DNA from 4 places in the Methylorubrum extorquens genome. Region 2 is predicted to be linked to each of the others. Evidence: riboswitches for the same ligand, from Rfam matches in the RefSeq annotation. Region 2 holds a riboswitch; each other region holds the start of a gene.

Region 1 (7,311 bases), 1.2 Mb from region 2:
GCGCTCCGTGATGTCGCGCACCGTCCCCTTCATGCGCCGGAGGTGTCGTCCCGCGCCGGGATCGATCCGACCCTGCGCCCCAATCCACCGGAGTTTGCCGTCCGCGCGCCGGATTCGACACTCGAAGTTCCACTGCCCGCCCGCGGCGATGGCGTCTCGGAAGCAGGCGTCGACTGAGTCCCGATCCTCCGGCGTAATATGATTGAGGAACGTGTCGTAGGTCCACGTGGGCAGGAGTGCTTCGTACCCGAAGATGCGGTCGTGCTGCGGTGAGCGCCAAGCGTCCAGCGTGGCGAGGTCGATCTCCCACACGCCGACATCGCCCGCCTCCAATGCGCGCGCGAGCCGCTCCTCGCTCACCCGCAACGCCGCCTCGGTGCGCAACCGGCCGCCGATCTCGAAGCCGACCATGTGTGCCGCAATCACCGCGCCGGCTTCGTCCCGCATGGGCGTCAGGTAGGTGTCGAACACCTCGCTCCCGCCCAGGTCGAACGGTTGAGCCGGCACATGCACGCTCTCCCCTAGGAACACACGCTCGTAGAGGGGGGCGACGACCGGCCACGTGTCGGGGAACGCTTCGGACATGGGACGGCCGAGTGCGCCGGGGTGTCGGTCCCCGAACAGCCGCGCGGCCGCCTCGTTATAGACGAGGATGCGCTCGGGTCCGCAGGTGAGGCCCGATATGAGGGGGCTGGCGAGCACTTGCTCGACCATGAGCTTGAAACGCTCCGTCCACCGCCCGACCGGGCCGAGCGGCGTCGCGCTCCAGTCATGGTCACGGATGTAGGCGGACATCCCACATTCGCGGCCGATCCACGGCTCAGAAACTTGCGTCATGGATCCATGAGGCGGACGCCGTCGGCCAGGTCAATTGACCGATGTTGGTTTCGTGCGCTTCCGATGCAATGAATGCGACGTGTCCGCTCGCAGTCATGGCATCAACATCTGCTTTCCGCCCTGAGCAGCCCTTTGCCGCGTCAATCAGATTGGGTTTGGAATCCAGAATCGCGCGACGACGCGCGAACTCAAAACTCGATCCCCTCCTGCGCCTTCACGCCTGCGGAAAAATGGTGCTTCACGCTGCCCATCTCGGTGACGAGGTCGGCGGCCTCGATGAGCGCCGGCTTGGCGTTGCGGCCGGTCACGACGACGTGGAGGTCGGGGCGCCGGGCGGCCAGGTCCGCGAGCACCGCCTCAAGGTCGAGGTAGTCGTAGCGCAGGGCGATGTTCAACTCGTCGAGGACGAGCAGGCGGATGCTGGAATCCGCCATCAGCGTCTTGGCCGTGTCCCAGGCGTTGGCGCAGGCGGCGATGTCGCGGGCCTTGTCCTGCGTCTCCCAGGTGAAGCCCTCGCCCAGCGCGTGCCACGCGATTTGATCGCCGAAGTTTTTCAGCGCGCGGGCCTCGCCGGTGTCCCAGGCGCCCTTGATGAACTGCACCACGCCGACCCGGTGGCCGCGCCCGAGCATGCGCAGCACGAGGCCGAGCGCGGCGGTCGTCTTGCCCTTGCCGGGGCCGGTATGGACGATGAGCAGGCCCTTCTCGATCTTCTTCGAGGCGACCTCGGCGTCCTGCACCGCCTTGCGCTTGGCCATCTTTTCGCGGTGGCGGGTATCGTCTTCGGTCATCAAGGATTCTCGCGTGAGGGTTTGACCGTCAGCGGCAGGCCGGCGACGGTGAGCACGACCCGGTCGGCGTCGCGCGCCAACCGCTGGTGCAGCCGCCCGGCCGCATCGCGGAAGCGGCGGGCGAGCGCGTTGTCCGGCACGATGCCGAGGCCGACTTCGTTGGCCACGAGCACCAGCGGGCCCGGCGCCGCGGCGCAGGCCCGTGCCAGGGCGTCGGTGGCCGCTTCGAGATCGGCCTCGGCCAGCAGCAGGTTGGTGAGCCAGAGCGTCAGGCAATCGACCAGTACCGGCCCGGTCGCGGCGGCCACCGCCTCCGGCAGGGCCGTCGGCACGTCGAGGGTCTGCCAGGAGCCCGAGCGCCGCGCCCGGTGCTCATGGATGCGGACGCGCATCTCCTCGTCCCAGGCCTGCGCCGTGGCGATGTAGAGCCAAGGAGCCGGACAGGCCTCGATCAGCCGCTCGGCATAGGCGCTCTTGCCCGAGCGCGCGCCGCCGAGCACCAGGGTCATCCGGTCGGGTGCAGCCTCCGTCATGACCGCCGGTTTGCACCGGGGGCGTCCGTTCACGCAATGGCGCTTTGCAAGGCTGGCCGCTCCGCGTTACAAGCGGCCCGTGACGGTGCCCCGGCAACGGGGTGAAAAGGGAATGCGGTGAGAGGTTTCTCCAAGAACCTCGATTCCGCGGCTGCCCCCGCAACTGTAAGCGGCGAGTTCCTGCCACGAGCCACCGGGTGATCCGGGAAGGCGGCAGGCACGACACCAGCCGCGAGCCAGGAGACCTGCCGTCCCGCGAAGTTTTGTTCTCGAACGCCGCCGGTGGGGCGGCCGGAGCCCGTGACCCGATGACGACTGCGACCCTTCAGACCCAGGCCACCACCCGCTCCGCCGAGGGCGCCCGCGCGCTTCTCGTCGCCGCCTTCCTCGGCCTCGGTCTCGTCTTCGTGGCGGGCTTCGCTCCGGCGACCGTGCTGCACAACGCGGCGCACGATTTCCGCCACGCGCAGAACTTCCCCTGCCACTGATCCGCGTTCCAGCGGCTTCAAGCAGTTCCATGATCACCCGATTGCTGTCGGCGGCGCTCGTCGCCGGCTTCCTCGCGTCCGTCGTCGCGACGGGCCTTCAGCTCGCGCTGACCTCCCCGCTGATCCTTCAAGCGGAGACCTATGAGGGCGAGGGGGCGCATGCCGCCCTCACACCGACAACCGACGCCCCCTTCGCCGCCTTGATCGTACCGGCCCACGCGCCGTCCCAGCACAGTCACGGCGAGGGCGGGCACGACCACGGCAAGGCCGACGAGTGGCAGCCCGCACCGGGCCTGCAGCGCATGGCCTTCACCGGTCTCGCAACGCTGGTCGGCGGCGTCGGCTACGCGCTGCTTCTGGCGGCGGTGATGCTGGCGCTTCGCCGCGAGCCGACCCCGCAGGGCGGCCTCGTCGTCGGCATCGCCGGCTTCCTTGCGGTGGCGCTGGCACCCGCCATCGGCCTGCCGCCGGAACTGCCGGGCATGGGCGCCGCGCCGCTCGTGCTGCGCCAGGCGTGGTGGCTGATGACGGTGGTGGCGACCGGGCTCGGCCTCTACCTGATCGCCGTGCGGCGGGTGCCGCTGACGATCCTGGGCGGCCTCGTCCTCATCGTCGCGCCGCATCTCGCGGGCGCGCCGCAATCGATCGACACCGTGGGCTCGCAGGTGCCGCCGGCCACGGCCGCGCAGTTCGCCGCGCGCTCGCTCGCCATCGGCTTCGTGTTCTGGGCGGTGATCGGGCTGGCCTATGGCTGGGCCTGGGGCCTGTTCGGCCGCGAGGCGGGTGCCCGCGCGAATGCCTGATTCGGACACCGCCATCCTGTCGGTCTGCACCACCTGCCGCGCGGCGGGCGATGCCTCCGAGCCACGCGCCGGGGCCAAGTTGCTGGCCGCTTTGCATGCGGAGGCCGGGCGCGCGCCCGTGCCGGGCCTGACGATCGAGGGGGCCGAGTGCCTCTCGGTCTGCAAGCGGCCCTGCACCGTGGCGGTCGCCTCACCGAACCGCTGGACCTACGTCTACGGCGACTTCGACGCGCTCGAAGACCCCGATACCGCCGCCCGTACCATCCTGGCGGGTCTGCGCCGCTACCTCGAAACCCCCGACGGCGTCGTGCCCTGGCGCGAGCGGCCGGAGGCGTTTCGCAAGGGCGTCGTGGCCCGCATCCCGCCGCTCAAGGCGGCCCGAGGGGAGACCCCATCATGAGCCTCGTCGAAAAGATTCCCTGCACCATCGTCACCGGCTTCCTCGGGGCTGGCAAGACGACGCTCGTGCGCCACACCGTCGAGAACGCCCGCGGGCGCCGGCTCGCGATCATCGTCAACGAGTTCGGCGATCTCGGCTTCGACGGCTCGTTCCTCGCCGCCTGCGGCATCGAGGGCTGCAACGAGGATTCGGTGGTGGAGCTGCCCAACGGCTGCATCTGCTGCACGGTCGCCGACGACTTCGTGCCGGCGCTGACCAAGCTTCTCGACCGGCCCGAGCCGCCGGAGCATATCCTGATCGAGACCTCCGGCCTCGCCCTGCCCAAGCCCCTGGTTCAGGCGTTCCAGTGGCCGGCGATCCGCTCGCGGGTCACCGTGGACGGCGTGGTCGCGGTGGTGGACGGCCCGGCGGTCGCCGCGGGGATGTTCGCCGAGGACCCCGAGGCGCTTGCCAACCAGCGCGCGGCCGACCAATCGGTCGATCACGACAACCCGCTGGAGGAGGTGTTCGAGGACCAGATCCTCTGCGCCGACCTCGTGGTGCTCAACAAGGCCGACCTGCTCGACGAGGCCGGCCTCCGACAAGTCCGCGCCGAGATCGAGGCGCATCTGCCGCGCGCCGTCGAGATCGTCGCGACCGAGCACGGCCGGCTCGACCCGCGGGTCCTGCTCGGCATCGCAGCGGCGGCCGAGAACGACCTCGACGCCCGGCCCTCGCATCACGGCGAGGGCGAGGATCACGACCACGACGATTTCGAATCCGTCGCGATCCCGGTCGGCATCGCCGGCAGCCCGGAAGATCTCTCCGCCCGCGTGGAGAAGGCCGCCGAGACCGAGGGCGTGTTGCGGATCAAGGGCTTTGCCGAGGTGAAGGGCAAGCCGATGCGCCTCGTGGTGCAGGGCGTCGGCCGGCGCGTCGCCTCTCATTACGACCGCCCGTGGAAGGGTTCGGAGCCGCGCGACGGACGCCTCGTCGTCATCGGCCTCAAAGGCTTCGATCAGGCTGCGGTCGCCGCCGCCCTGCGCGGATGAGCCGGGGCGCGGCCGCAGGCCGACTGCCGCGCGGGCTTTGGCTCGCGGTCCCCGTCCTCGCCCTTCTCGCCGGCTGCTCCAACAGCCGGCGCGAGGCGGACGCGGAGATGCGGATGGCCCAGGCCCCTGCGCCCGCGCCCTTCGTCTCCGCCGCGCGTGAGGGAAGCGCGGCCAAGCTCGCCTATCGCCACGACCTCACCGTCGGCCTCGGGCCGGACCGGGTGGCCCCGCACTTCGCCGCCGCCCGCGACCGCTGCCTCGACGAGACCGCGACCTGCACGCTGCTGAATTCCTCGATCCGGGACGGCAACGGCGCGAGCCCGCCGCAGGCGCAGATCGAGGTGCGGCTGCCGCACGCCGCGGTCGCCGCCTACGTCGCCTTCGTCACCGGTCCGCTGCCGGGCGAGGCGGCGGGCGACGTCGTGCTGATCGAGCAGGCGACCCGCGCCGAGGATCTGACGGCCTCGATTGCCGATACCGGCCGGCGGCTGACCCAGCTCAACGACTACCGCACCCGCCTGACCGCGCTCGCCGAGAAGCCGGACAACCGGGCCGAGGATCTGATCAAGATCGCCGGCGAGCTGGCGCAGGTCCAGAGCCAGATCGAGGAGTCGGAAGGGACGCGCCGCGGGCTCGACGAGCGCGTGGACACCGAGATCGTCACGGTGGACTTCCGCACCAGCCGGGCGCGGGCCGGCGCCTTCGCTCCGGTGCAGGAGGTCTGGGCCCGCAGCGGCCCGATCCTCGGCGAGAGCGCGGCCTCTGCCCTCCGCTTCACCGTCGCCAGCCTGCCCTGGCTGCCGGTTGTCCTTTTTGCCGCCTTGCTCCTCCGGCTGGTCTGGCGCATCCGGCGCAAGCGGGCCCATCCGGCTCGCGTCCCGTTGGAGCCGTGAGGGCGCTCGCGCCATGCACCTGATCCGCCTCGATACGGTCTCCCTCGACGAGGGCGAGGCGGCGGTCGATCTCGGCCAGAGCCCCGGCGAGATCGTCTTTTTGTCATTTACCGATACGGACCTCGCGGCCGTCGCCCGTGCACACGCAGCCGAGCCCGGCCTGCCGTCGCTGCGGCTCGCCAAGATGGCGCAACTGCGCCACCCGATGTCGGTCGATCTCTACGTCGATGCGGTGATCGCCCGCGCGAAGGTCTGCGTCATCCGGTGCCTCGGCGGGCTCGATTATTGGCGCTACGGCATCGAGCGCGTTGCGGCGGCGGCACGGGCGCAGGGTGTGGGGCTCGCGGTTTTGCCCGGCGACGACCGGCCGGACCCGCGCCTCGACGCCTTCTCGACCCTGCCGCCGGAGACCTGCATCCGTCTCGACGCCTACTTTCGTGCGGGCGGCCCGGAGAACCTGAAGAACCTGCTGCGCACCCTCGCGGCGGAGGCCGGCGCCGCCTTCGAGGCCGCACCGCCGCAGGCGCTGCCGCGCGGCTTCGCGTGGTGCCCCGGCTGCGGGCCGCTCTCCCTCGAGACGGCGATGCAAGCCGCCGGGCCGGGGCCCCTGGCGCTGCTGCTGGTCTATCGCTCGGCGATCCTCTCCGGCGAGACGGCGCCGGCCGTGGGGCTCGCCGCCGCGCTGACCGAGCGCGGCATCGGCAGCGTCACGCTCGCCGTGTCGAGCCTGAAGGACCCGGAGGCCGTCGCCGTCCTTCGCGCGGCCCTGGCCCTGCGCCGGCCCGACATCGTGCTCGCGGCCACCGCCTTCTCGGCCCGCGACGATGCCGGCTTCGTGCTCGACGCCGCCGATTGCCCCGTGCTCCAGGCCTACACGATCGGCGCCCCGCGCACGGCCTGGGCCGCCTCCGGCCGCGGCATGAACGCCTCCGACCTCGCCATGCAGGTGGCTTTGCCGGAATTCGACGGACGGCTCTCGGGCTTCCCGGTCTCGTTCAAGGAGGAAGCGGAGGCGGTCGAGGGCTTTTCGGAGCGCCGTGCGGTGCCCGATCCCGCCGGCATCGCCGCGCTTGCCGAGCGCGCCGCTGCCTGGATCCGCCTGCGTCGCACGCCGCGCGACCAGCGTCGGCTGGCGATGGTGCTGTCCGATTATCCCGCCCGCGGGGGGCGGGCCGGCTACGCGGTCGGCCTCGACACGCCGGACAGCGCCCGCGCCATCGCCGCCGACCTCGCCGCAGCGGGCTTTGCCGCGGGCGAATTGCCGGGGGCGGGCGCGCTGATGGACGCGCTCACCGCCGATGAGCCGGGTTTCGCCGTACCGCTCGCCGATTACGCAGCGTGGTTCGAAGGCTTGCCGGATGAGCGCCGGGCGGAACTCACCGAGCGCTGGGGCGCGCCGGAGGACGATCCGGTCTGCCCCGACGGGGCCTTCCGGTTCCGGATGGTGCGTGCTGCCGCAACCGGCACCCCCTCTCCCCGCACGCGGGGAGAGGGTCGCGACGACCTCGTCGTCGGCGCGACGAGCGGTAGCGGGG
Region 2 (7,311 bases):
CGCTGGGCCCCGACATGAACCTGCTGTCGCGGATCGGCCCCGCGATTCTCTGGCTGTCGGCAGTGCTTGCAACCCTGATCGGTCTCGACCGGTTGTTTCAGTCGGACGAGGAGGATGGCTCCCTCGACCTGATGACCGCCGCCGCGGTGCCGCTGGAGCTGGTGGTGCTGGCCAAGGTTCTGGCCTCCTGGCTCACCACTGGTCTGCCTCTGGCGCTCGCTTCTCCGCTGTTCGGCCTGCTGGTGGCACTCTCCCCGAAGGCCATGGGTGCCACGGCCCTGACGCTTGCCCTGGGCACGCCGGCCCTGGCCTTCATCGGCGCCGTCGGCGCGGCGTTGACCGCCACCATCCGTCGGGGCGGCCTGATCCTGGCCATTATCGTACTGCCGCTGATGGTGCCGACTCTGATCTTCGGGGTCTCAGCGGCCGAGGCTGCCGTGGGCGGCACGGTGCCGTTCACGACCCCGTTGACGGTGCTGGCCGCCTTGAGCCTGATCGCGGCGGTGGTCGGCACCCTGGCCGCCGCCGCCGCGCTACGCTGGTCGGAGTGACCCTGGCGCGGCGCTCGGGAGGCTGCGTCTCGGTTCGCCGGATCTACTTATCGCAGCCGATGCAGATCCCGGTGTCGATCTTGTCGTTCTTCTTCTCCATGGCGTTCTCGCGATCGGGATTTCCCGAGCCACGAGTCGCACCGCCCGCCCCGGGAGGCGGCATGGTCTGACCGACGGCCGAGGTGTTCGGTGCGTAGATGGTCGAGGTCGGACCACCACCGGTACCGGTCTGCGCCGGCCCTTGGGCGGCAGCGGATGTGGCGAGGGCCGCGACCAGAACCGCGGCAAACGAGAGACGTGTGATCATCGGCAAACTCCCTTGGAGCTGGAACGCACTAGACCCCTGAGGGTTCATGCCGATCCACCGCCGGAAGCTGGCTCACTATCGGTTCTCGCGAGCACCGTTCTATCAAGATCAAGCTCGGCAGCGCTTCTCCGGATTCAGTCAGGCCAGCAGATCGTCGCTTCGCGCAGTCCCATCAGATGGGCTTCGCCGAGCCCGAACGAAGGAGAGGCATCGAACACCTCGCCCGCCACGCTCACCTCGCAGGCTTCGCCGAGAGCGCCACCGGCGCACAGTTCGAGGGCACGTGTGCGGCCTTGCGTCTCCGCGGCCGCGATCCGGATCAGAAGCTTGCCGGCCAAGCGGATATTGCCCGCTGCATCCTCCGGCAACAGGCCGATGCAGGTGATCTCGTCGTCGGTCGCGTGGACGAGGTGGCAATGATCGAGCGTGACGCGTTCACCGACATGGTGACGGGCCGCGGCGGCGAAGGCCGCTGCGTCCGCATGCGCTTCGAATGCGTGAGCGCCGCTCGGGAGCAGAAGGCCGCTCAGGATGAAAACGCATTCGACTCGCATGGAGAACCCCACCGCACGATTGTGACCGCGCAAACTTCGCAATTTGCAGGCCGAAATCGATCAGGGGACGGCGCATTCCGGGAATCGGCGATGTCAGCGGGTCTGTCCGGTCTCGGGAGCGTGGGTGTTCTGGCTGTCGGTCGGGCCGGTCAGCGTGAAGGCGAAGACGACTAGCCCCGCAAGGATCATCAGCGCGACGGGGAACACGAACATCCAACGGGGCATATCTGGCATCCATGAGCGGGCATTCGGAGCACCGAAACCCTTGGGCAGCCGAATGGCTCCGCCTGAGCTGATGAGATCGGAGCCGAACATATGCGACAAATGCATGCCCGATCCGACGCGTCGGCGATTGCTTTGTGCACTGCAACCTGAGAAATCATGGCCATGCCGGATCGCGATGGCGTCGCGGTCCTGCAGCCCTTCTTGGGCGTTTCCTCCCTAGACTTCGGGCCGTCCTTCGGGGCGGCCTTTTTTCTTTTTGGCTGCCATGCGCCCCTGCGCACAGGCCCGATCCGCGATTGTGGATCGCCCCTCGCAACGGGGCACCCCGGGCGACGGGCGCATTGACCGATGCGCAGCCTTGGCGATAGCTTGACCGTTGACGGTTCCCGCAAGGGATCAAAAGGGAACGCGGTGGAGGGCTTTCGAGCCAGATCCCGCGGCTGCCCCCGCAACTGTGAGCGGAGAGCCCTCCATCACCACGTCACTGGGCATGCCTCGCCTGGGAAGACGATGGGGGACAACGACCCGTGAGCCAGGAGACCTGCCGTCAGCCGTGGTCACACGCGAGCCATGCCGGGCGGGGTGTCCCAGCAGGTGTCGAGACGCTGAAGGCTCGTGGCCCGCAGCGGATCGGCCTCGGTCGCGGTGACGTGCCACCGTTGCTGCCGAGGCCTCGTTTCCATCATGTCCCCCCTTCACCGCCGCTCCTGCGGCTGGTCTCTTCTGTCCGCCGTCGCCGCCCTCCCGCTCACACTGTCCGGCCCGGTTCGGGCTCAGGCACTGCTGACGCATCTCGATGAGATCGCGGTGCAAGGCGGTACCGGGATCGGCTTGCCCGCCAACGCGCCGGCCGACGCCGTCGGAGCGGAGGCCGCCGCGGCCCTGCGGACGCCGAGTCTGACGCAGTCCTCGCCCGTCGGCCTCAACCTGCGCACGCCATCGCGCTCGGCGAGCCGTCTCGGTCTCACGCCGCTGGAAACACCGGCAAGCCTCGACATCATCTCGGGCGAGACGATCCGTCTGCGCGGTCAGACCAGCGTGCTGGAAGCCGTGTCGCAGAACGGCACCGGCATCACGGCCTTCGGCTCGCCGGGCAATGGACTCGGCTTCTTCACCGCCCGCGGCTTTGCCGGTCAGAATTCGATCCAGACGCTGTTCGACGGCACCCGGCTCTACGTCGGCGCCAACACCGTTACCTTCCCGTTCGACACGTGGAACGTGGAACGGATCGAGGTGCTGCGCGGGCCGGCCTCGGTTCTCTACGGGGACGGGGCCATCGGCGGCATCGTCAACGTCGTCTCGAAGAAGCCGCTGTTCACGCCGCTCAACGTCGCGCGCTTCGGTCTCGGTGAGGACGGCATCGCCCGCGCGGCGGTCGACTCGACCGGGCCGATCGGCGAGTCGCTCGCCTACCGCCTCAATGTCAGCGGCAACCGTGCCGACGGCTGGATCACGCCGGAGGGCGACTTCCGCAACCTCGCGGTCTCGGGCGCACTGACGCTCCAGGCGAATCCGGATCTGGCCTTCACGCTCAGCCACGATCTCGGCTACCAGGAGCCCACCCGCTACTGGGGCTCGCCGCTGGTGAACGGGCGTGTCCCCGACGCCATCCGCTTCAACAACTACAACGTCCGCGATTCGAAGATCGCCTGGACCGACAACTGGACGCAGTTCCGGACGGAGTGGACCCCCTCGGCCGACGTGACGGTGCGCAACACCGCCTACCGCCTTCAAAGCCGCCGGCATTGGCGCGACGTCGAGCAGTACCGCTTCAACCCGACAACCGGCCTCGTCGACCGCTCCGACTATCTTGAAATCTACCACAGCCAGGAACAGGTCGGGAATCGGTTCGACGCGACCTTCCGCGGTTCCCTTTTCGGGTTAGCCAACACGTTCTCGGCCGGCTTCGACGTGAACCACGTGAGCTTCCGGCACACCAACAACTTCACCTTCTCCGAAACGCCGACGAGCGTGCCCCTGAACAACTACGATCCCGGCTTCTTCCCGCCGGAAGGGCGGGCGAGCCCGGCCTACGCCACGCGCACGAACCAAGCTTCGGTCTTCGCCGAGGATCGGCTTTTCCTGACCGACCGGTTGTCGTTCCTCACCGGCGTGCGCTTCGATGCGCCGCGTCTGTACCGGGAGGATCTGCGCAGCGGCGCGACCTTCGAGCGCTCGTTCCGCGCCCTCGGCTACCGCTTCGCGCTGCTCTACGAGCCGACGCCGGACACATCGCTCTATGCGCAATACGCCACCGCGACGGATCCGGTGAACAGCCTGATCACTCTCTCGCAATCGCTGGCCGGCTTCGAACTCTCGACTGGCCGTCAGGTCGAGGTCGGCGCCAAGGGCCTCGTTTTCGGCGGCGCCGTCGAGTGGACGCTGGCCGGCTACCGCATCGTCAAGGACAACCTGATCTCGGCGGTTCCGGGCCAGCCGACGGTCTCGACGCAGGTCGGCCAGCAATCCTCCCTCGGCGCGGAGGCCGCGCTGTCGTGGCTCCCCGCCCCCGGCTGGCGCATCGATGCCAACCTCGCCTTGCTTCACGCCCAGTACGACGACTTCACCCAGAATGTCGGTGGGGTTGCCGTCTCCTATGCCGGCAATCAGCCGATCAACGTGCCGGAGCAGGTGGCTAACCTCTGGGTCAACTGGGCCTTCGCCCGCGATTGGGAGGGGCGCGTCGGCCTCCAGCATGTCGGCGAAGTCTTTTCCGATTTCGGCAACACCGCGCGGCGGCCGGCCTACACGCTGGTCAATCTCGGCCTCGACCATCAGGTCACCGCCGGCTCCCGCCTGTCTCTGCGGGTCTTCAACCTGCTCGATACGATCTACGCGGTCGATGGCAGCGCCGTGAACGGCGTCGGCACCGCCTGGGTGCTGGGGCGCCCGCGCTCGCTGGAGGTCGCCTACACGATCGCGTGGTGAACGACGCGCCGGGACGCTCGAGCAAGGACGCCTGCGCGTGTCGTCACCACGCCGCAGGCTCCACCGGGAAACCAGACGGCCGATGGGGGACTTGCCTTGCGGATGGTTGATCCTTCGCACGCCTTCGGGATGCGAAGGGTTCGTTTCGTTCAGGAGTTCCTCGATGCACCGCATCGCTCTCACCGTCACCGTTCTGAGCTGCCTCGGCTCTGGGGCAGCCATCGCTCAGGCGCGCCCCCCGGGCATCCCTGGCGGCCCGTTCCCGCCGGGCACGATCATCCAGCGCCAGACCAACACGACGGGCAACACCGTTGATTACGTCATCGCGCCGGGCGCCACGGGGGCCGACACCATCACCACCAATTCGGCGGCCGGCGGCAATGCCGGCCAGCCGGAGCGTGCCATCCCGCAGGGCAGCGCGGGTGGCGGAAGCGGGGGCGGTAGCTCGCGCTAAGGACCTGCTCGGCGCCGACGATGCCCCCGGACGCGCCGGGCCAGCTATCACCGCAGATAAGTCTCTGAGAAATCGCTTAATTTCGTCGCGCACGCGAGGCCCGATGCAACGTCGGCCAACGCCGTCGCGTTGGGCCCCCGGTCGGTCGGTACCGTGTCCGACGCCATGAGATGGAGCGCGACGATGGGCCGGGCGGCAGCAATGGGTGTTGTGGCGGCGCTGACTCTTTTCAGCCCGTCGCTGGCGGCAGCCCGGCTGAAGATGGACGACAAAGCATCGCTGTGGCCGCGCGCCGGAGCGAGTGAGAAGATCGACTTCACCAACCGTGTCGGCAAATCGATGAGCACGCTCTCGCCGGATCTCGACAGCGGCTATTTCATGCGCTGTCTGGAGGAGGTGGCCAACATCGGCGACACCAAGGATCTCACGCTGAGTGACATGGTGCGAACCTGCGTCTCGCTGCAGAGCAGCCGGTCCGGCGCCGCAGAATGAGGAAGCGCTCGTCCAAGAACGACGAAAAGGCCCGATCCGCCGTTGATCGAGCGCACATACAAAGCGGCAAGCAGGAAATTGGTGCCGCATGCGGCGAAAGTGAAGGCCAAGGCTAGGGCTGCGGTCACCTTCGGCGCCGTCGTCGAGCCCTACCTTGAAGCGGTAGCACCGCATCTGCGCCCGGCCTATCTCGCCGAAGCGGGCCAATAGTGCTCGCCGTATCCGTCCACGCGGACGAAGCCGGGCAAGTTTGATGTCGTCCACCACTCGCCACGACGCAGACGTGCGAGGTCGATGTGCACTCTAGACTCAGCGCCCCTCGAGCTCGGATCCACTGAAGCGGTTGCGTCAACCACTCTTCATTGAGGTGCACTTCAAGCGGCCGAAGATGCTGTTCGAGCCGCACGTCTTCTGGCACAACTTTGCGAGTGCAGAATGGACGCGGGCCGCCTCCCCCGTACTGACCTATGCGGCATCGAAGCCCGGTTCTTAGAGCGCCTAACAAAACGGGTTATGTCGCGTTGGAGAGGATGACCAAACCGATCCTCCCCGACGATCTCTGGCAGGAGATCGCCCCGCTTCTTCCTGCCGCGAAGCCTCGTCCACAAGGCGGTCGTCCTCCCCTGGAGAACCGAGCTGCTCTGACTGGCATCCTGTTCGTTCTGCGCACGGGCATCCCGTGGGAGTGGCTGCCGGTCGAGATGAAGTGCGGCTCGGGCATGAGCTGCTGGCGGCGGCTGCGGAACTGGCAAGAGGCCGGCGTGTGGGCTCGGCTGCATCAGGTTCTCCTAAAGCGCCTTCACGCAGCCGGCGAGATCGACTCGAGCCGAGCGAGCCTGGACAGCGCCTCCGTCCCGGCGAAAAAAGGGGCTCTGCCACTGGCCTGAACCCGACGGACCGGGGCAAGCCGGGCACGAAGCGCCACCTCGTCACCGATGCCCGCGGCACGCCGCTCGGCCTCCTCCTGACGGGCGCCAATCGGCACGACAGCCTGCAGATGGCGCCCACCCTCGATGCCATTCCGCCGCTGAGCACGGGTCGGCGCGGCCGGCCGCGGCACCGGCCGGACAAGCTGCACGCCGACAAAGCTTACGACGCAAGGATCCGGCGGCAGGAGTGTCGTGCACGCGGCATCGTCCCGCGCATCGCCCGCAAGGGTGTCGAGAGCAGCGAGAAACTCGGCCGTCACCGCTGGGTCGTCGAGCGGACCCACGCTTGGTTCAACCGCTTCCGCCGCCGGCCCGTGCGCTACGAACGCCGACACGACATCTACGAGGCCTTCACGACCCTCGCTGCAAGCCTCATCACCCTGAACCAGATCAGGCGGTTCTGTTAGGCACGCTTATACGACCGACAGCTATCCGCGCCTGATGCAGGCAATGGCCATCAACGAGACGGCGGCGCTGAAGGCCTCCTCCTGAGGCCTCGGGCCGATCCTGGGCGAGAACCACAGGGCTGCCGGCTAGCGACCCGCAGGCCATGGTGCTGGCCTTCTGCAACGGCGGCGAGGCCGAGTACTCGGCCAGCGATGGTCCGCTTCATCGTCACAAACGGGCTCGACGACGAGTTGCGCCGGCACGATTGGGCCGGGTTCGCTCGCAGCTACAACGGGGCGAGCTACGCCAAGCACGGCTACCACAACAAGCTCGCGGCGGCCCTCGCCAAGTGGTCGAAGATCAAGGACACGCCGTAATCGCCCGGCATGGGTGAGACGATGCCCGACCCGTTGGCGCCGATGACGTCCGCACCTCCCTCGCCCGCCCCGCAGCCCGCCGCCAACGGCGGGCTCCTTCATTCTGG
Region 3 (7,311 bases), 1.5 Mb from region 2:
GTTTCGAAAGGACGAGGCCTTTCGCGGGTCCAGGACAGAGCCCTGGTTGATGGGAAGCCGGGGCTCAGCCCCGGTATCCCGCCAAAGGGATGATCCCTTTTGGAAACCCGCTAGTCCGCGGAGGCCGAGCGGCGCGGCGTGGCGGTGCGCCGGCCCGCGAAGACGCCGGGGGCGGTGCCGGGCACCACGACCAGACGCCGGACCTGCCCGCTGAGATACGCCTGGAGGAAGCGGGTGTAGTTCCGGAACACGACGCAGCCGTTCGAGGCGCCGCTCGGGCCCAGCATGTAGGTGTGGGCGAGGATGCCGTCGCGCCCGTGGATGGCGGCCGAGCCGCCGACCGGGTTGAGGCGGATCGCCCGCACCCCGTGGAACAGGGCCTCGCGCTCCCGCAGATCGTAGACGCCGGGCGGGGTGGCGCCGCGCATCCGGACATGGACGTGGTCCGGGTTGTCCTGGGCGACGCCGAGGCCGGAATGGGCCTCCAGCACCTCGCCGCTCGGCAGCGTTACGGTGGCGGCGCTGATATCGTAGACGGCGACCCCCGGCTCGGAGACCGGGCCGGGCACGACGCGCCGCCGCGCCGCCGAATCGACCGCTCCGCTGTCGAGCCCGGCATAGGCCATCGCCTTGTCCGAGGCAGAGGCAGGCGCGGGCGCCGAGCCCGGCAGATCGAACATCTTCTCGAGGAAGTTGCGGTTGTCGGTAACGGCGGCGCTGAACACGCTGCGGGTCGGCTCGGTGGAGGCGCGCGCCGCGGATGCCGTGGCGATCCGAGGCGTCGCCGCCCGGGCGGTCTGCATGCGCGGCTCGTAGCGGAATTCGTCGGGCCGCCGCACCGGCAGTGGCACCGTGAGGGCGAGGCGGGCCGTCGGCGCAGCCGGGCGCGGCGTGACTGCGGGCGCGGCGTCGGCGGCTTGGTCCGCGGGGAGGGCGGCCAGGGTCGGGGCCGGCTCCGGCGCGGAAGGCTCCGAGGCGGGCGGCGCCCGGAAGGCGGAAGCCTGCGGGGTCCGCGGGACGAAGCCGCGTGACGCGGTGTCGAGAACGGGGGTGGGATCGAGCATCCAGGCCAGCGCGCCGGGCGCGGCCTGCACGGTCTCCGCCCCTTCGGTCTCGCCCGAGACCTGCGCGGTTTCCACGGGGGCAGGCGCGGCCCGATCCTGCGGTTGCAGCATCCCGGCGACCGCGAGACCGCCGAGGGCGGTCAACGCGAGCGCCGCGACAGGCGGGCGCCGGCGGCGGCGGATGACGGGCCGGGCGGAGCGGCTCTGGACGAGCTCAGCGATGTCCATTGCGGGCGGTACTCGACAACGCGGATCCCACACGGCCTCGCGCCGTCATCCCCGGCCTATCTGTGCCAGAATGACAAACGAGATGGCTTCGCCGATTAGGGAAGGATCAACCTTAAGCCTTCGTCATTGAACGGGATCTTGGTTAATCTTGCCTAAAGCTCGGTCCCGTCCTTCGAAAATCGTTCGATGCATCTTCTCGATGGCTGGTGCGCGCCACGAGGCGGTGAGGGGCCGGCCTCTCGACCCACCGCTAATTCGCGATCGACAGCCGACAACGAGGCCGATCGGACCGTCGCTATTGGCTCGTGTCCTCGCGTTCGAGCCGATGAAGAAAGCGCACCCGCCACGCGACTTGCTGCTGGACCCTTGTGCTCTGCGGGCCACAGACTGTGTGATGTTGTTACATTTCATTGTTCGGCATGTTGACCCTGCGCCGCATCGCAGCGAAGTTGCTGCGGCCAAGGTTCCCCCGGATGCATGTCCGAGGGCTAAGAGGGAATTCGGTAAGCCCGTCCGGGCGAGGCCGAAGCTGCCCCCGCAACTGTGAGCGGCGAGCCTCCGTCGCCGACGGTCACTGGTGCCCTGCACCGGGAAGGCCGAGATGGGGGCGCTGACCCGTGAGCCAGGAGACCTGCCTTGGCGCGACGATGTCCCCCGGGCGGGGTGCTCCGGCGGCGTGCCTGATCGGTGGGAGCGTTCCCTGCGCTCCCGGCGGGCACCCGCTCGGGCGCGCGTCCGAACAGCCAGAGCGCGCCTTGTGACAGTTCGGACGAGCCTCAACGCCATCGACGTCCCGATCCGGCGCCCGCATTGGATGCTCGCCGCGCTGCTCTGCGCCGGCCTGACCGTCCCGGAGGCGCGGGCGCAGGAATCGGTCACCCTGGAGGAGCTTGCGGTCGAAGGCGAAAGCCGGAGCCGGGGCGTCGGCAACGGCGCGCCCGATGGGCGGACGGCGGCGGCCGGCACGATCGGCCTGATCGGGCCGACGCCGGGCTACCGCGTCGACCGCGCGGTGAGCAGCACCAAGACCGATACGCCCCAGCGCGACGTGCCCCAAATCGTCACGGTCGCCCCGCGCGAGGTCATCACGGATCTCGCCGCCACCCGTGTCGATCGGGTCTTCAACTATACGCCGGGCGTGGCGCAGCAGAACAATTTCGGCGGCCTGTCCGTGTTCAGCTACGCCATCCGCGGCGTCACCACCTCCGAGATCTACAAGAACGGCTTTCCGCTCAACCGCGGCACGCCGCCCCCGCCCGACGCCCAGAACGTCGAGCGCGTCGAGGTGCTCAAAGGCCCCGGCGGCGGGCTGTTCGGGCGCAGCGATCCGGGCGGGCTCGTCAACATCATCACCAAGCAGCCAACCGTCGAGCGCTTCGTCGAGATGGGCGGGTTGTGGGACTCGTTCGGGCAGTTCCGCGGCACGGTCGATACCGGCGGCGCGCTGAACGAGGAGGGCACGCTCGCCTACCGCTTCAACCTCGCCGCCGGCCGCCAGGGCAGCTTCCGCGATTTCGTCGACAGCGACCGGCTGCTCGTCGCGCCCGTCCTGAGCTGGCAGATCACCCCGGACACGCGGATCACCGTCGAGACGGAGTTTCTGCGCAACCGCATCGTGTTCGACCGCGGCGTCATCGCCCTCAACGGGCGGCTTGGGCTCTTGCCGATCTCGCGGTTCCTCGGCGAGCCGGGCCAGAGCACCTATCAGACCAACAACACGATGCAGGTCCGCGTCGATCACCGCTTCAACGCCGATTGGCAGATGCGGCTCGCCACCCACTTCAACACCGGCACGCTGGAGGGCGAATCCGCCGAGATCCGCGCGATCGCGGCCGACAACCGCACCGTCTCGCGCGACCGCAACGTGCGCGATTACCGCTGGGACACGGCGATCGGCCAAGCCGAGGTGGTCGGGCGCTTCGACACCGCCGGCATCGGCCACACCATGCTGCTCGGCTTCGAGCGCGAGAGCACCGATAGCCGCGTGCTCTACCTGCGCTCGAACTTCCGCACGAGCCCCTACGCCATCGACATCTACGATCCGCGCTACGGCCAGCCGCTGCCGCCGATCACCATCCCACGCAACAACCTCGAACGGATCACCAACACCGCCCTCTACGCGCAGGACCAGATCGTCCTCACGCCCGAATGGAAGGCGCTGCTCGGCGTACGCTTCGACTTCTTCGAGCAGTCGTTCCGCGAGCGCATTCCGCGCTCCCAGGTCGATCAGACCTATTTCGCGGCAACCCCGCGGGCCGGCCTCGTCTACCAGCCGCTGCCCGAACTCTCCCTCTACGCCAATGTCGGCACGAGCTTCCGGCCCAATATCGGTCCCGATGCCGCCGCCGTCGCCGCCTCCGGGCCGTTCGCGCCGGAGACCGGCATCGGCTACGAGGTCGGGGCCAAGCTCGACCTCTATGGCGGTGCTCTGGCGCTCACCGGCACGGCCTTCCGGATCGACCGGGAGAACGTGTTGACGCCGGAAGCCAACGGAAGCGGCTCCTCCGTGGCGGTCGGCGGAGTGCGCAGCCAGGGCTTCGAGCTGACCGCTGCCGGCCAGATCACGCCGGAGATCAAGCTGCTGGCGGGCTACGTCTATGCGGAGGCCGTGGTCACCGAAGATCCGACCCTGCGGGTCGGCACGCCGCTCATCAACGTCCCGCGCCATTCGGGCAGCCTGCTCGCGGTCCACGAGGTGCAGGCCGGCCCGTGGAAGGGGCTCGGGCTCGGCGGCGGCGTGCGCGGCGTCGGCGAGCGGGCGGCGGACGCCGTCAACAGCTTCTCCCTGCCGGCCTACATCGCGGTCGATGCGCTCGCCTATTACCGCTACGAGAATTTCCGCTTCGGGTTGAACATCGAGAACGTGTTCGACACCGAGTATTACGAGAGTTCCCTGAACCGCTTCCGGGTCTATCCCGGCGCGCCCCGGCGCTTCACCGGAACGATGACGGTGCGGTTCTGATGCCGGCTCGGCAGGAGGCCGCGGCACCGGAGGCCGCGGCACCGGAGGCTGTGGTTCCGCGCCGCCGGATCGGCGCCATCGATGCCCTGCGCGGGCTCGTGATGCTGCTGATGCTGGTCGATCACGTGCGCGAGTTCTTCTACCTGCACGCCCAAGTGAGCGACCCGGTGAACCTCGCGGCCACGCCGCCGGGCCTGTTCCTGACGCGGGCCGCCTCGCATCTCTGCGCGCCGGTCTTCCTGCTGCTGACGGGGCTTTCGGCGAGCCTCTACGGGCAAAAGCACGGCAGCCGCGCCGAGACCTCCGCCTTCCTCGTCAAGCGCGGGCTGTTCCTGATCGTCCTCGAAGTGACGCTCGTGAACCTCGCCTGGACCCGTACCCTGCTGCCGCCGATCCTTTACCTGCAGGTGATCTGGGCGATCGGGCTCAGCATGCTGGCGCTCGCCGCCCTGCTCTGGCTGCCGCGCCCGGCACTGATCGGCGTGGCTCTGGCGATCATGCTCGGGCACAACGCGCTCGACGGAATCGTGCTCGCGCCCGATCAGCCGGGCTACGCGCTGTGGGCGGTGCTGCACCAACGCGGGATGATCCCGCTGCCCTGGGGCGCGGCGCGCACCTCCTACCCGGTGCTACCCTGGATCGGCGTCATCACCGCGGGCTACGCGCTGGGGCCGCTCTACGCGCCCGGTTCCGATCCGGCCATCCGCCGCCGATGCCTCGCCGCCCTCGGGCTCGCGAGCCTCGCCGCTTTTCTCGTCCTGCGCGGTCTCAACGGTTACGGTGATCCACATTCCTGGCAGCCGGGCAAGGATTGGGGCGCGGATGCCCTGTCCTTCATCAACCTCACCAAATATCCACCCTCGGCCGACTTCCTGCTCGCGACCCTCGGCCTCGGCCTGCTGCTGCTCGCGCTGTTCGAGCGCCTGCCGGAACCGCGTCTACGCTGGCTGACCGTCTTTGGCGGGGCGCCCCTGTTCTTCTACCTGCTGCACTTGTGGGCCCTTCGCGGGATCCACGACGGCCTCGCCGCCCTCGGGCTTGCCGGGTCCTCGGGCCGGGTCGAGGCCGGCGCGCCCTGGCAGATCTGGCTGATCACGGCGGCGCTCGCGCTGGCTCTCTACCCGGCCTGCCGCTGGATGGTGCGGCTGAAGCGGCACAGCCGGTGGCGGGGTTTGAGTTACCTCTGACCCCGCCCGCCTCGTCCTACTGATACCCCTTCGGGAACGGGTTCGGCTCGATCAGTTCGGGGCTCTCGTAGACCACGTCGAACTGGCCGCTCGGCAGGGCCTTGGCGACGCGGGTCTTGGCCCAGAGGTGATGGTTCTCGTGGATCTTCACGGAGCCCTCCGGCGCATCCTTCATCTCGATACCGGGTGAGGCGGCGATCACCTTGTCGACCTCGAAGGTGCCGGCCTTCTCGACCGCCATCTTCCACAGGAGCGGGCTGAGATAGGCCGCCTGGGTCACGTCGCCGATGACGGTCTTGTCGCCCCAGCGCTTCTTGAAGGCGGCGACGAAAGCCTCGTTGGCCGGGTTCTTCAGTGACTGGAAGTACTTCATGCAGGAATAGGCGTCGGCGATGTTCTCGCCGCCGATGCCGTCGACGTCGTCCTCGGTGACGGAGACCGTGACCAGAGTCTGCTTCTTGAGGTCGATGCCGGCGGCCTTGATCTGCTTGTAGAACGCCACGTTCGAGCCGCCGACGATGGTGGCGAAGATCACGTCCGGCTTCTTGAGCTTGATCTTGTTGATGACCGAATTGAACTGCGTGTGGCCGAGGGGGAAGTATTCTTCGCCGACGATGGTGCCCTTGGTCACATTGGTGATGTGCCTGGTGGCGATCTTGTTGGTGGTGCGCGGCCAGATATAGTCCGAACCGACCATGAAGAAGGATTTAGCGCCCTTCTCCTTCGTTACCCAATCGAGGGCGGCGAGCGTCTGCTGGGTTGCCTCCTGGCCGGTGTAGATGACGTTCTTGGATTGCTCCAGGCCCTCGTAATAGGTCGGGTAGTACAGGAGCCCGTTATACTGCTCGAAGACCGGCAGCACGGCCTTGCGCGAGGCCGAGGTCACGCAGCCGAACACCGCCGCGCAATGGTCGTTGACGACGAGCTTGCGCGCCTTCTCGGCGAAGGTCGGCCAATCGGAGGCGCCGTCCTCTTGGATCACCTTGACCTGGCGGCCGAGGATGCCGCCGCTCGCATTGATCTGTTCGATGGCAAGCCTCTCGCCCTGGGTCGCCCCGGTCTCGGACATCGCCATGGTGCCGCTGATCGAGTGCAGGATGCCGACGGTCACCTCCTTGTCGGTGACGGCGAGCGCGCCCGCGCCGGCCTGCGCGAGCGCGCGTCCGGGCAGGGCACTCAGCAGCGGGGAGGCGGCCAGGCCGAGGAGAAGCCGGCGGCGGAGATGGAAGTGGGCGTCGTTTCGGTCACGCGAGCGCATGTCTCTTCGAAATCCTTCGAACGTCATCCAGCCGATCGGCCCGAATGAAGGCCATGAGGCCGCCAGACGAGGCCGATGCCCCTGCTCGTATTTCTTCTCAGGAAACCGGTGGGCATCAAGGGGAATTGCTGGGCGGCCTGCCCATATTTCTCGCGATGTGCCGCCCGACTGGTCGTTTCGGGATGATCTCTACTTCCGGCGCCGGCCGGGCACGCATCCGCTCAAGACCTCGAACACGATCCGGAACACCGCATCCATGCCCGCCGACAGCGCACCGCCGTCCGGCGCGAGCAGGCGCAGGCCGAGGCCCGCGCCGTTGGGCAGCGGGCTCACGCCGGTCAGACAGCCGACTGCGTCGGCCGCCTGCCTCAGGCGGAGGCCGGCCAGGCGCGCGTCGTCGGGGGCACCGAGGACGACCATCGTGCCGTAAGCGCGGTGAAGTCCCATCGGCGAGTCCGGTGCCGTGAACGCCAGCCCGTCGATGCGGCTGCGCTCCCGCACCAGGGTGCGTCCCTCAGGGGTACGGATCGTCAGCCCGAGGTCGAGCCGGTCGAACGGCCGGCCCTCGCCCGCGGGGTCGTGACAGGCGACGCTCTCGGTGACGATGGCGCG
Region 4 (7,311 bases), 1.1 Mb from region 2:
CACATCCAATGGGCGACGCCTCGGCGAGTGGGCGCTCCGACTCCTGCTCACGGTGGTCTTCGTCGTCGCGGCCGGGATGAAGCTCACGGCGTCCGAGTTCGAGGTCTCGAATTTCGGGCGCTTCGGCTACCCGTCCTGGTTCATGTACGCGGTCGGCATCGCCCAGTTGCTCGGCGCGGGCTCGCTCTGGGTCCGGGGTTCCGTCGCCTACGGGGCGCTGTTGCTGGCCGCGCTGATGGCCGGCGGTGTCTTCAGTCACCTTCGCGCCGGTGACCCGGTCGTGATGGCCGCTCCGGCGCTGGGGCTGCTGGTGCTTCTGTGCGGCCTCGCCTTCGCCCGGCGAGGTGAGCTTCTACCTCGACGGGGCTGAACCACGAACCGGTACGCGGCTCTACGGGCCATTCTCCATTCCCGATGCGGCAAGCCGCCACGACACCGTCGCAGCGGCTTGCCAATTAAAATTATGCACGTAATTTATTAAGCCGTGCGGCGGGTGGCCTGTCGCGACAACGGGAGGGCATCGTGGCTCAGGGAAGCATCAAGACCGCAATCGTCACCGGCGCAGCCGGTGGCATCGGGTTATCGACCGCAACGGCCTTGCAGGCCGCGGGCTATCGTGTGTTCGGGACGAGCCGGAAGCCCGCTCCGAATGGGGGCGGCGGGACCAGGATGCTGGTGTGCGACGTCACCGACGAGGCATCCGTCGCCGACATGGTCGAGACGGTCTTCGGCGAGACCGGACGCATCGATCTCCTGGTGAACAATGCCGGCTTCGGTATCAGCGGCCCTGCCGAGGAGACCTCAGTCGCGCAAGCCCAGGCCATGTTCGACGTGAACCTGTTCGGCGTCATCCGGACGACCCAGGCGGTTCTGCCCCTGATGCGCGCCCAGAGAGGCGGTCGCATCGTCAACGTCAGCTCGGTGCAGGGCTTCATACCGGCCCCCTACATGGCGCTGTACGGCGCCAGCAAGCACGCGGTCGAGGGCTACTCGGAGTCGCTCGACCACGAGGTTCGCGGCCAGGGCATCCGGGTCGTGCTCGTCGAGCCCGCCTTCACGCGGACTGCCTTCGACGAGAACCTGGTCCGGCCCGATAAGCCCCTGGCCATCTACGAGGCGGACCGGGCCGGGCGCGGCAAGTTCTGGAGCGAGGTCATGAAGACCGCCGATGCGCCCGAGGTCGTGGCGAAGGTCATCCTGAAGGCCGCGACCGCGGAGGCGCCGAAGCGCCGTTACGCGGCGGGACCGAAGGCGCGGCAGGTCAGCCTCCTGCGCCGGTTCGTCCCGGCGGGCGCCTTCGACAAGGCCCTTCGTAAGGAAATGCAGCTTCCGCCGATGTCCTGAATACTCGCAACGGTCAGGCTCACGTTCGACAGGCGGGCACCCGTCCTCGGACTTGAATTGCCTCTGCGGCGCCTCTTGTTCGTGGTCGAAACGAAGCTCAGTGCCACTGAGGCGCTCGGAAACTCCAGATCAAGCCGATTCAGGTGCGGATGAACGTGCGTCTGTACGAGGCGTCCGGCCCGACCACCTCAACGCAGGGGATCGATGCCTGCCGAGGAACGCTGGTCCTGGCGCAGGGCAAGCGCGAACGGGGTGAACGACGGACTGACCGTGCCCACCCCGTTCCCATAGCTGACGCCGAGCCATCGAGAGGGGCGTCTTCCCTGGTGCCCCCCAGTCAGCTTGCCGGATTGCGCGCCGTGACGATCCACGCGGCGGCGTCCATCATCACTGACCGCTCGCTGGCGCGGCCCGCGAAGGCGGCACGAACCGCGGCCAAGGCGCGGGCGCGGATGTCGTCGGGCTGATCAGCGAGTGCGCGTGCCAGCGGGCCGACCTCGAACGTCATCTCCACCGCGTCGTCGATTGCCGCGTCCCGCGTCTCGCCCTCGCCGAACGGGACGGAAGCATCGAAGGGCGCGATATCGATATCGGTGAAGCCGGCCGCCGACAGGATGCGCTCCACCCGCCCGCGGTCGCCGAACGCGAAAGGGCTAGGTGCCTCGGGATCGGGCCGCGCAGTCGGCGGGACGATGTCGTTGATCGCGCTCATCGGGAGGCGCACCCAATCGTTCTCGGCCGCGCCGCGCCAACAGACGAAGGCGACCCGGCCGCCCGGCCGGAGCGCGCGGCGCAGATGCTCGAACGTCCCTATCGGATCGTCGAAGAACATCACCCCGAACCGCGAGAACAGGATGTCGAACGCGCCCTCGGGCAGCGCGACGCTGCCGGCGTCGGCCAGCTGGAACATGGCCGGCATATCCCTTGGCGCGAGGGCGCGAGCTCTGCCGATCAGCGGTTCGGATATGTCCACGCCCAGCACGTGCCCCTTCGCGCCGACACGGGCGGCCAGAGCGAAACTCGATGCGCCAGCGCCGCAGCCGACGTCGAGCACGTGCTCGCCCGCCGCGGGCGCGGCGGCTTCGAGAGCGGCCTTACCGAACGGAGCCAGCATGGCTTCGAGCCGGGCTTGGTAAGCGACCCAGCGCCCCCCGTCCTGACCCTTCCAATCGGCGGCCTGAACGGCATCTCGCTCCGCCATGTCAAACCCTTCTCGAAAAATAAATTGCGTTCAAAATTTATATTCTTATAAAGTCGGCGAACGCAAGCCAAAGGGGAAGGCCGCCGAAGCGGTCGCGCGCCAGACTTGGCCCCCCCGCCATTCGCGACGCGGAGCTCATCACCATGGATGATGTGATCATCATCGGCGGCAGCTTTGCCGGCCTCGCCGGCGCCCTGCAGCTCGGCCGTGCCCGCCGCAAGGTCACCGTTCTCGACACCGGCCTGCCGCGTAACCGCTTCGCTGGCCATTCGCACGGCCTGCTCGGCCACGACCACAAGCCACCATCGGACATCCTGGCCGAGGCGCGCCGGCAGTTGGCGCGCTACCCCACGATCAGGCTGGTCAGCGCGCGGGCCGACAGCGTTTCCGGAGCCATCGACGATTTTTCCGTCCTGACCGGCGATGGCGAAAGCCTCGGGGCGCGCCGCCTGATCCTGAGCTATGGCGTCGCCGATCAAATGCCCGCTGTCCCGGGCTTTGCCGAAGGCTGGGGCAAGTCCATCGTGCCATGCCCCTATTGCGACGGCTTCGAGGTCGCGGGCCGGCACTGGGGCCTTGTCTGGTCCGGGCCCCAGTCGAACAACTTTGCCAAGCTGTATCGCGATTGGACCGACACGTTGACGCTCTTCGCCGACGGTCACGACATCAAGCCCGACATCCGCGCCAGTCTGGCGAGCCGCAACGTACCTGTCGTGGATGGCCGGATCGTCGAGGTCGTGAATCACGGGGGCGATGCTGCCGGCGTCATTGTCGACACCGGCCTCCATGTCCCGGTCGACATCCTGTTCGCGCATCCTCGCAACAAGCCCTCGGCACGCCTGCATGAAACACTGGGCCTCGCCACGGTCGACACGCCCGGCGGCATCGCCCTCAAGGTCGACGAGCGCCGCGAAACCAACGTGCCCGGCATCTACGCCGCCGGTGACCTCGCCACCCCCGGAATGCCCTCAGTCACCCAGGCATCATCGCAAGGTGCGATGGCGGGCATCTTCGCCCAGCAATCGATGGTGGTTTGAGAGCGGCGGTGGATGCCGCTTAAACCCCGCTGCCCACCCGAAGCCTGTTGCCAAACTCCAGGAGTCTCGCACCGCTTCCTGCGACCGGGTGGTGTGCGCCGCCATCCACCGCGGCAGCAGCTTTCGATGCGTGCGGCTACTCTTCTTGTGTAAGCAGACCTTCGTGAGATCGGATGCAGAGGTCCGCCAATGGCGCGAAGCCGTCGTTCAGCGGGTGGATGCTGTTCGGCACGAAGACGGAGGAAGTCCGGGCTTCGATTTCATTGACTCGACGCGCGGCCCTGAAATAACACTCGCTTGACGGTTCCCCTCGGGGATCAAAAGGGAACGCGGTGAGGGCGAAAGCTCAATGCCGCGGCTGCCCCCGCAACTGTAAGCGGCGAGCCTTCCGCCACCATGTCACTGGGCAGCCTCGCCCGGGAAGACGGTGAGAGGGCAGCGACCCGCGAGCCAGGAGACCTGCCGTCAGTCGTGGTCACACGCGAAACGCGTCGGGCGGGGTGTCCTGGCGGGTGTCGAAGCGGCGTGATCCCATCGGGACGCGAGCGCCGAGGCCTCGTTCGCGGTGACGTGCCACTGCCGTTGCCCGAGGCCCTGTCGCCGTGCCCCATCTCTGCCGATCCGCGCTTCGCGGAGCGCTGGCTTTGTCCTGCGCCCTTCCCATCCTCGCCTGCGCTCCCGCCGCGGCCCAGCAAACCGCCGCCCCCTTCGCTGCCGCCCCGGCCGGCGTCGAGACCACCCTCGACGAAATCTCGGTCGCGGCGACCGGCGTGCCGACACCGACCGCCCAGGTGGGATCGAGCGTGACCGTGCTGACCGAGCGGACACTCGAACAGCAGCAGCGCCGCACCGTGCCGGACGCGCTCCAGCAGGTGCCGGGCCTCAACGTCGTTCAGACGGGTGGTCCCGGCGGCCAGACCTCCGTCTTCATCCGAGGCGCCAACTCCAACCACACCAAGGTGCTGATCGATGGCATCGACGCGACCGACCCGTCGAACGGCAACGGGTCGTTCGACTTCGGCCAACTCCTGACGGACGACCTCGCGCGCATCGAGGTGCTGCGCGGCCCCCAGAGCGGCCTCTACGGCTCGGACGCCATCGGCGGCGTGATTTCCTTCACGACCAAGCGCGGCGAGGGGCCGGCGCGGGCGTCGCTGCGCCTGGAGGGCGGCTCGTTCGGGACCTTCAACCAGTCGGGTCGGATCAGCGGTGCCGAGAACGGCTTCGACTACTCGGTCTCGGTCGCCCATTTCCGGGCGGCCGCAACCCCCGTCACGCCGCCCGACCTCGTGCCGTTCGGGCGCCCGATCCATCCGAACTTCTACGACAACGAGACCGTCTCGGCGAAGTTCGGCTACCAGTTCACCGACACGTTCCGCATCAACTCGGTCACGCGCTTCATCAACTCACGGCTGCTGCTGACCGGCGACGACTTCAGCACCTTCCCGGCGGCACCCGCGGCCTTCCGCAGCGAGGCGGCGGTCCAGCAAATCTTCACCCGCAACGAGGCCGAGTGGACGCCGTTCGCCGGCTTCCACAACATCCTCGCCATCAACTACTCGAACCTGTTCAACCGGCAGCAGGGGCCTCTCGATCCGCTGGCGACACCCGACGGGACCACGGGCTTGGGCGAACGGACACGCTTTGAGTATCGCGGCGACTATCTGCTCTCACCCGGCAACATCGTGTTGTTCGGCGCCCAGCGGGACGAGGAGAGCCTGTTCACGACCTCGCCGGGCTCCGTTCCCGACTCCTTGCGGGCGAGGAACGGCAACACCGCGGGTTACGGCGAGGTGCAGCTCACGCCGTTCAACCGCGCCTTCCTCGTCGCCAATCTCCGCCATGACGAGAACGACCAGTTCGGCCCGGCCACCACATTCCGGGTCGCACCGAGTTACATCTTGCCGTTCACGGACACGCGCCTGAAGGGCAGCGTCGGGACGGGCTTCAAGGCGCCGACGCTGAGCCAACTCTACCAGAGCTTCCCGGCGTTCAACTTCTTCGCCAACCCGAACCTCAAGCCCGAGGAGAGCCTCGGCTACGATGCGGGCTTCGAGCAGCCGCTCGGCGACCGGGTTCTGGTCGGAGCCACCTATTACCGCAACGACTTCACCAACCTCATCAACACCAACGCGAGCTTCACCTCGAACGAGAACGTCGGCAAGGCCGTATCCTACGGTGCGGAGGCGTTCGCCTCGGTCCGGTTCACGGAGACGCTGTCGGGCCGCGTCGATTACACCAACACGGTCACCAAGAACGAGATCACCAACCAGGAGCTTCTGCGCCGACCGCGACACAAGGGCAGCGCCACGGCGTTCTGGAACCCTTCGCCGGGCCTGAGCTTCAGCGGCACGGTGATCGTGCTCGGTTCCTTCGTCGACGGCAACCGGGACTTCTCCGTTCCACGCCTGAAGAACCCTGGCTTCACCCTCGTCAACCTCGCGGTCAACTACGATGTCAGCGAGACGGTCAGCGTGTTCGGGCGCATCGATAACCTGTTCGACCGTCGCTACGAGAATCCGACGGGGTTCCTCGGGCCGGGGCTCGCCGTCTACGGCGGCGTGCGCCTGACCAGCTTCTGAGGTGACGATGCCGTCACGAGCCGTGACCTTTCTGTCGGCGGTCCTGGCCGCCGTGCCCGCGGCCCAGGCCGCCGGCATGGCCGAGGCGCCGGTGCGCGTGGTCTCGATGAACCTGTGCGCGGACGAGCTCGTCCTGCGGCTCGCCGACCGCGACCAGGTGCTGGCCGTCACCTATCTCGCCGGCGACCCACGCGGATCGACGGTCTCAGCCGAGGCCGCCGGAGTTCCGGTGACGCGCGGCCTTACCGAGGAGGTTGTCGCGCTCCGGCCAGACCTCGTCATCGCGGGCGCCTTCACGACGCGCGCGACCGTCGGCATGCTCAAGCGCGTCGGCTCGCCCGTGCTCGAACTCGGCGTGCCGACCGACCTCGACGGCGTGCGTTCCCAGATCCGGCAGGTCGCGCGAGCGCTCGGGCACCCCGAGCGGGGGGAGGCCTTGGTCGCAGACCTCGATGCCAGGCTCGCGTCGGTTACCCCATCGACACGGCCGTTGCGGGCCCTCGTCATGCGCCCGAACGCCTTCACGGTCGCGCCCGGCGGCCTTGGCGACGCGCTCATCCGCGCCGCCGGCCTCGTGAACATGGCTGCCGAGATGGGCCGCGACCGGTTCGGGCAGGTGCCGCTCGAAGCCGCCGCGCTCGCGAACGCCGACCTGATCGTGACCGACGAGGGAACGCCGGGCATGCCTTCGCTCGCCGACACGCTTCTGCACCATCCCGTCTTCCGGGCTCTCGCGCGCAGGGGTCGGACCGTCTCCATCCCGAACCGCTTCTGGACCTGTCCGGGCCCTCAGGTCGCCGAGGTCGTGGCGCAGCTGGCGGCCGCCGCGAACGCGCGGGCGCCTCGGCCATGAACGCGCCCGTTCGGACCATCGCCGATCCCGTCTCGCGACGCCCGGACACGCTGCGCGTCCGCGGTGCCGTCGTCGCCGTCCTCGGCGTCGCGATCCTCACCCTGACGCTCGCCTCGGTCGCGATCGGCTATGCACCCTTCGACGTGCCGGCCGCGTTCGCGGACCTCGTTGCCGGTCAGACCACACTGCCCGCGATGGTGCTGTGGGAATTGCGTGTCCCGCGAGCGCTTCTCGGTGGCCTCGTCGGGTTCAGCCTCGGCCTGACCGGCGCGGCGATGCAGGGCTACCTGCGCA

Evidence for each region. Region 2 has a riboswitch for cobalamin ahead of J2W78_RS15845 (TonB-dependent receptor). Riboswitches for the same ligand answer to the same signal wherever they lie in the genome.
Region 1: linked by a shared signal. The riboswitch ahead of J2W78_RS21390 (CbtB domain-containing protein) and the one ahead of J2W78_RS15845 (TonB-dependent receptor) in region 2 are both predicted to bind cobalamin.
Region 3: linked by a shared signal. The riboswitch ahead of J2W78_RS22815 (TonB-dependent siderophore receptor) and the one ahead of J2W78_RS15845 (TonB-dependent receptor) in region 2 are both predicted to bind cobalamin.
Region 4: linked by a shared signal. The riboswitch ahead of J2W78_RS20615 (TonB-dependent receptor plug domain-containing protein) and the one ahead of J2W78_RS15845 (TonB-dependent receptor) in region 2 are both predicted to bind cobalamin.

Annotation. Positions count from the first base shown of each region.
Region 1 is NZ_JALJXF010000001.1:4,579,192-4,586,502, forward strand. It holds gene J2W78_RS21375 (PAS domain-containing sensor histidine kinase) at 1-795, opposite strand, end outside; gene cobO (cob(I)yrinic acid a,c-diamide adenosyltransferase) at 1,026-1,628, opposite strand; gene cobU (bifunctional adenosylcobinamide kinase/adenosylcobinamide-phosphate guanylyltransferase) at 1,628-2,161, opposite strand; cobalamin riboswitch at 2,228-2,428, shown strand; gene J2W78_RS21390 (CbtB domain-containing protein) at 2,470-2,649, shown strand; gene J2W78_RS21395 (CbtA family protein) at 2,679-3,452, shown strand; gene J2W78_RS21400 (DUF1636 family protein) at 3,445-3,852, shown strand; gene cobW (cobalamin biosynthesis protein CobW) at 3,849-4,883, shown strand; gene J2W78_RS21410 (DUF4349 domain-containing protein) at 4,880-5,776, shown strand; gene cobN (cobaltochelatase subunit CobN) at 5,790-7,311, shown strand, end outside.
Region 2 is NZ_JALJXF010000001.1:3,351,367-3,358,677, forward strand. It holds gene ccmB (heme exporter protein CcmB) at 1-551, shown strand, start outside; gene J2W78_RS15835 (hypothetical protein) at 595-858, opposite strand; gene J2W78_RS15840 (hypothetical protein) at 993-1,412, opposite strand; gene J2W78_RS24755 (hypothetical protein) at 1,506-1,637, opposite strand; cobalamin riboswitch at 2,001-2,200, shown strand; gene J2W78_RS15845 (TonB-dependent receptor) at 2,322-4,565, shown strand; gene J2W78_RS15850 (hypothetical protein) at 4,729-5,019, shown strand; gene J2W78_RS15855 (hypothetical protein) at 5,173-5,511, shown strand; gene J2W78_RS15860 (hypothetical protein) at 5,554-5,721, shown strand; one part of gene J2W78_RS15865 (IS5 family transposase) at 6,042-6,384, shown strand; one part of gene J2W78_RS15865 (IS5 family transposase) at 6,384-6,847, shown strand; gene J2W78_RS15870 (N-acetylmuramidase domain-containing protein) at 7,040-7,204, shown strand.
Region 3 is NZ_JALJXF010000001.1:4,895,485-4,902,795, forward strand. It holds gene J2W78_RS22810 (tlde1 domain-containing protein) at 111-1,292, opposite strand; cobalamin riboswitch at 1,737-1,945, shown strand; gene J2W78_RS22815 (TonB-dependent siderophore receptor) at 2,107-4,254, shown strand; gene J2W78_RS22820 (DUF1624 domain-containing protein) at 4,254-5,441, shown strand; gene urtA (urea ABC transporter substrate-binding protein) at 5,458-6,699, opposite strand; gene J2W78_RS22830 (urease accessory protein UreD) at 6,889-7,311, opposite strand, start outside.
Region 4 is NZ_JALJXF010000001.1:4,415,653-4,422,963, forward strand. It holds gene J2W78_RS20595 (DoxX family protein) at 1-370, shown strand, start outside; gene J2W78_RS20600 (oxidoreductase) at 523-1,344, shown strand; gene J2W78_RS20605 (class I SAM-dependent methyltransferase) at 1,682-2,545, opposite strand; gene J2W78_RS20610 (NAD(P)/FAD-dependent oxidoreductase) at 2,689-3,582, shown strand; cobalamin riboswitch at 3,867-4,063, shown strand; gene J2W78_RS20615 (TonB-dependent receptor plug domain-containing protein) at 4,185-6,164, shown strand; gene J2W78_RS20620 (ABC transporter substrate-binding protein) at 6,172-7,017, shown strand; gene J2W78_RS20625 (FecCD family ABC transporter permease) at 7,014-7,311, shown strand, end outside.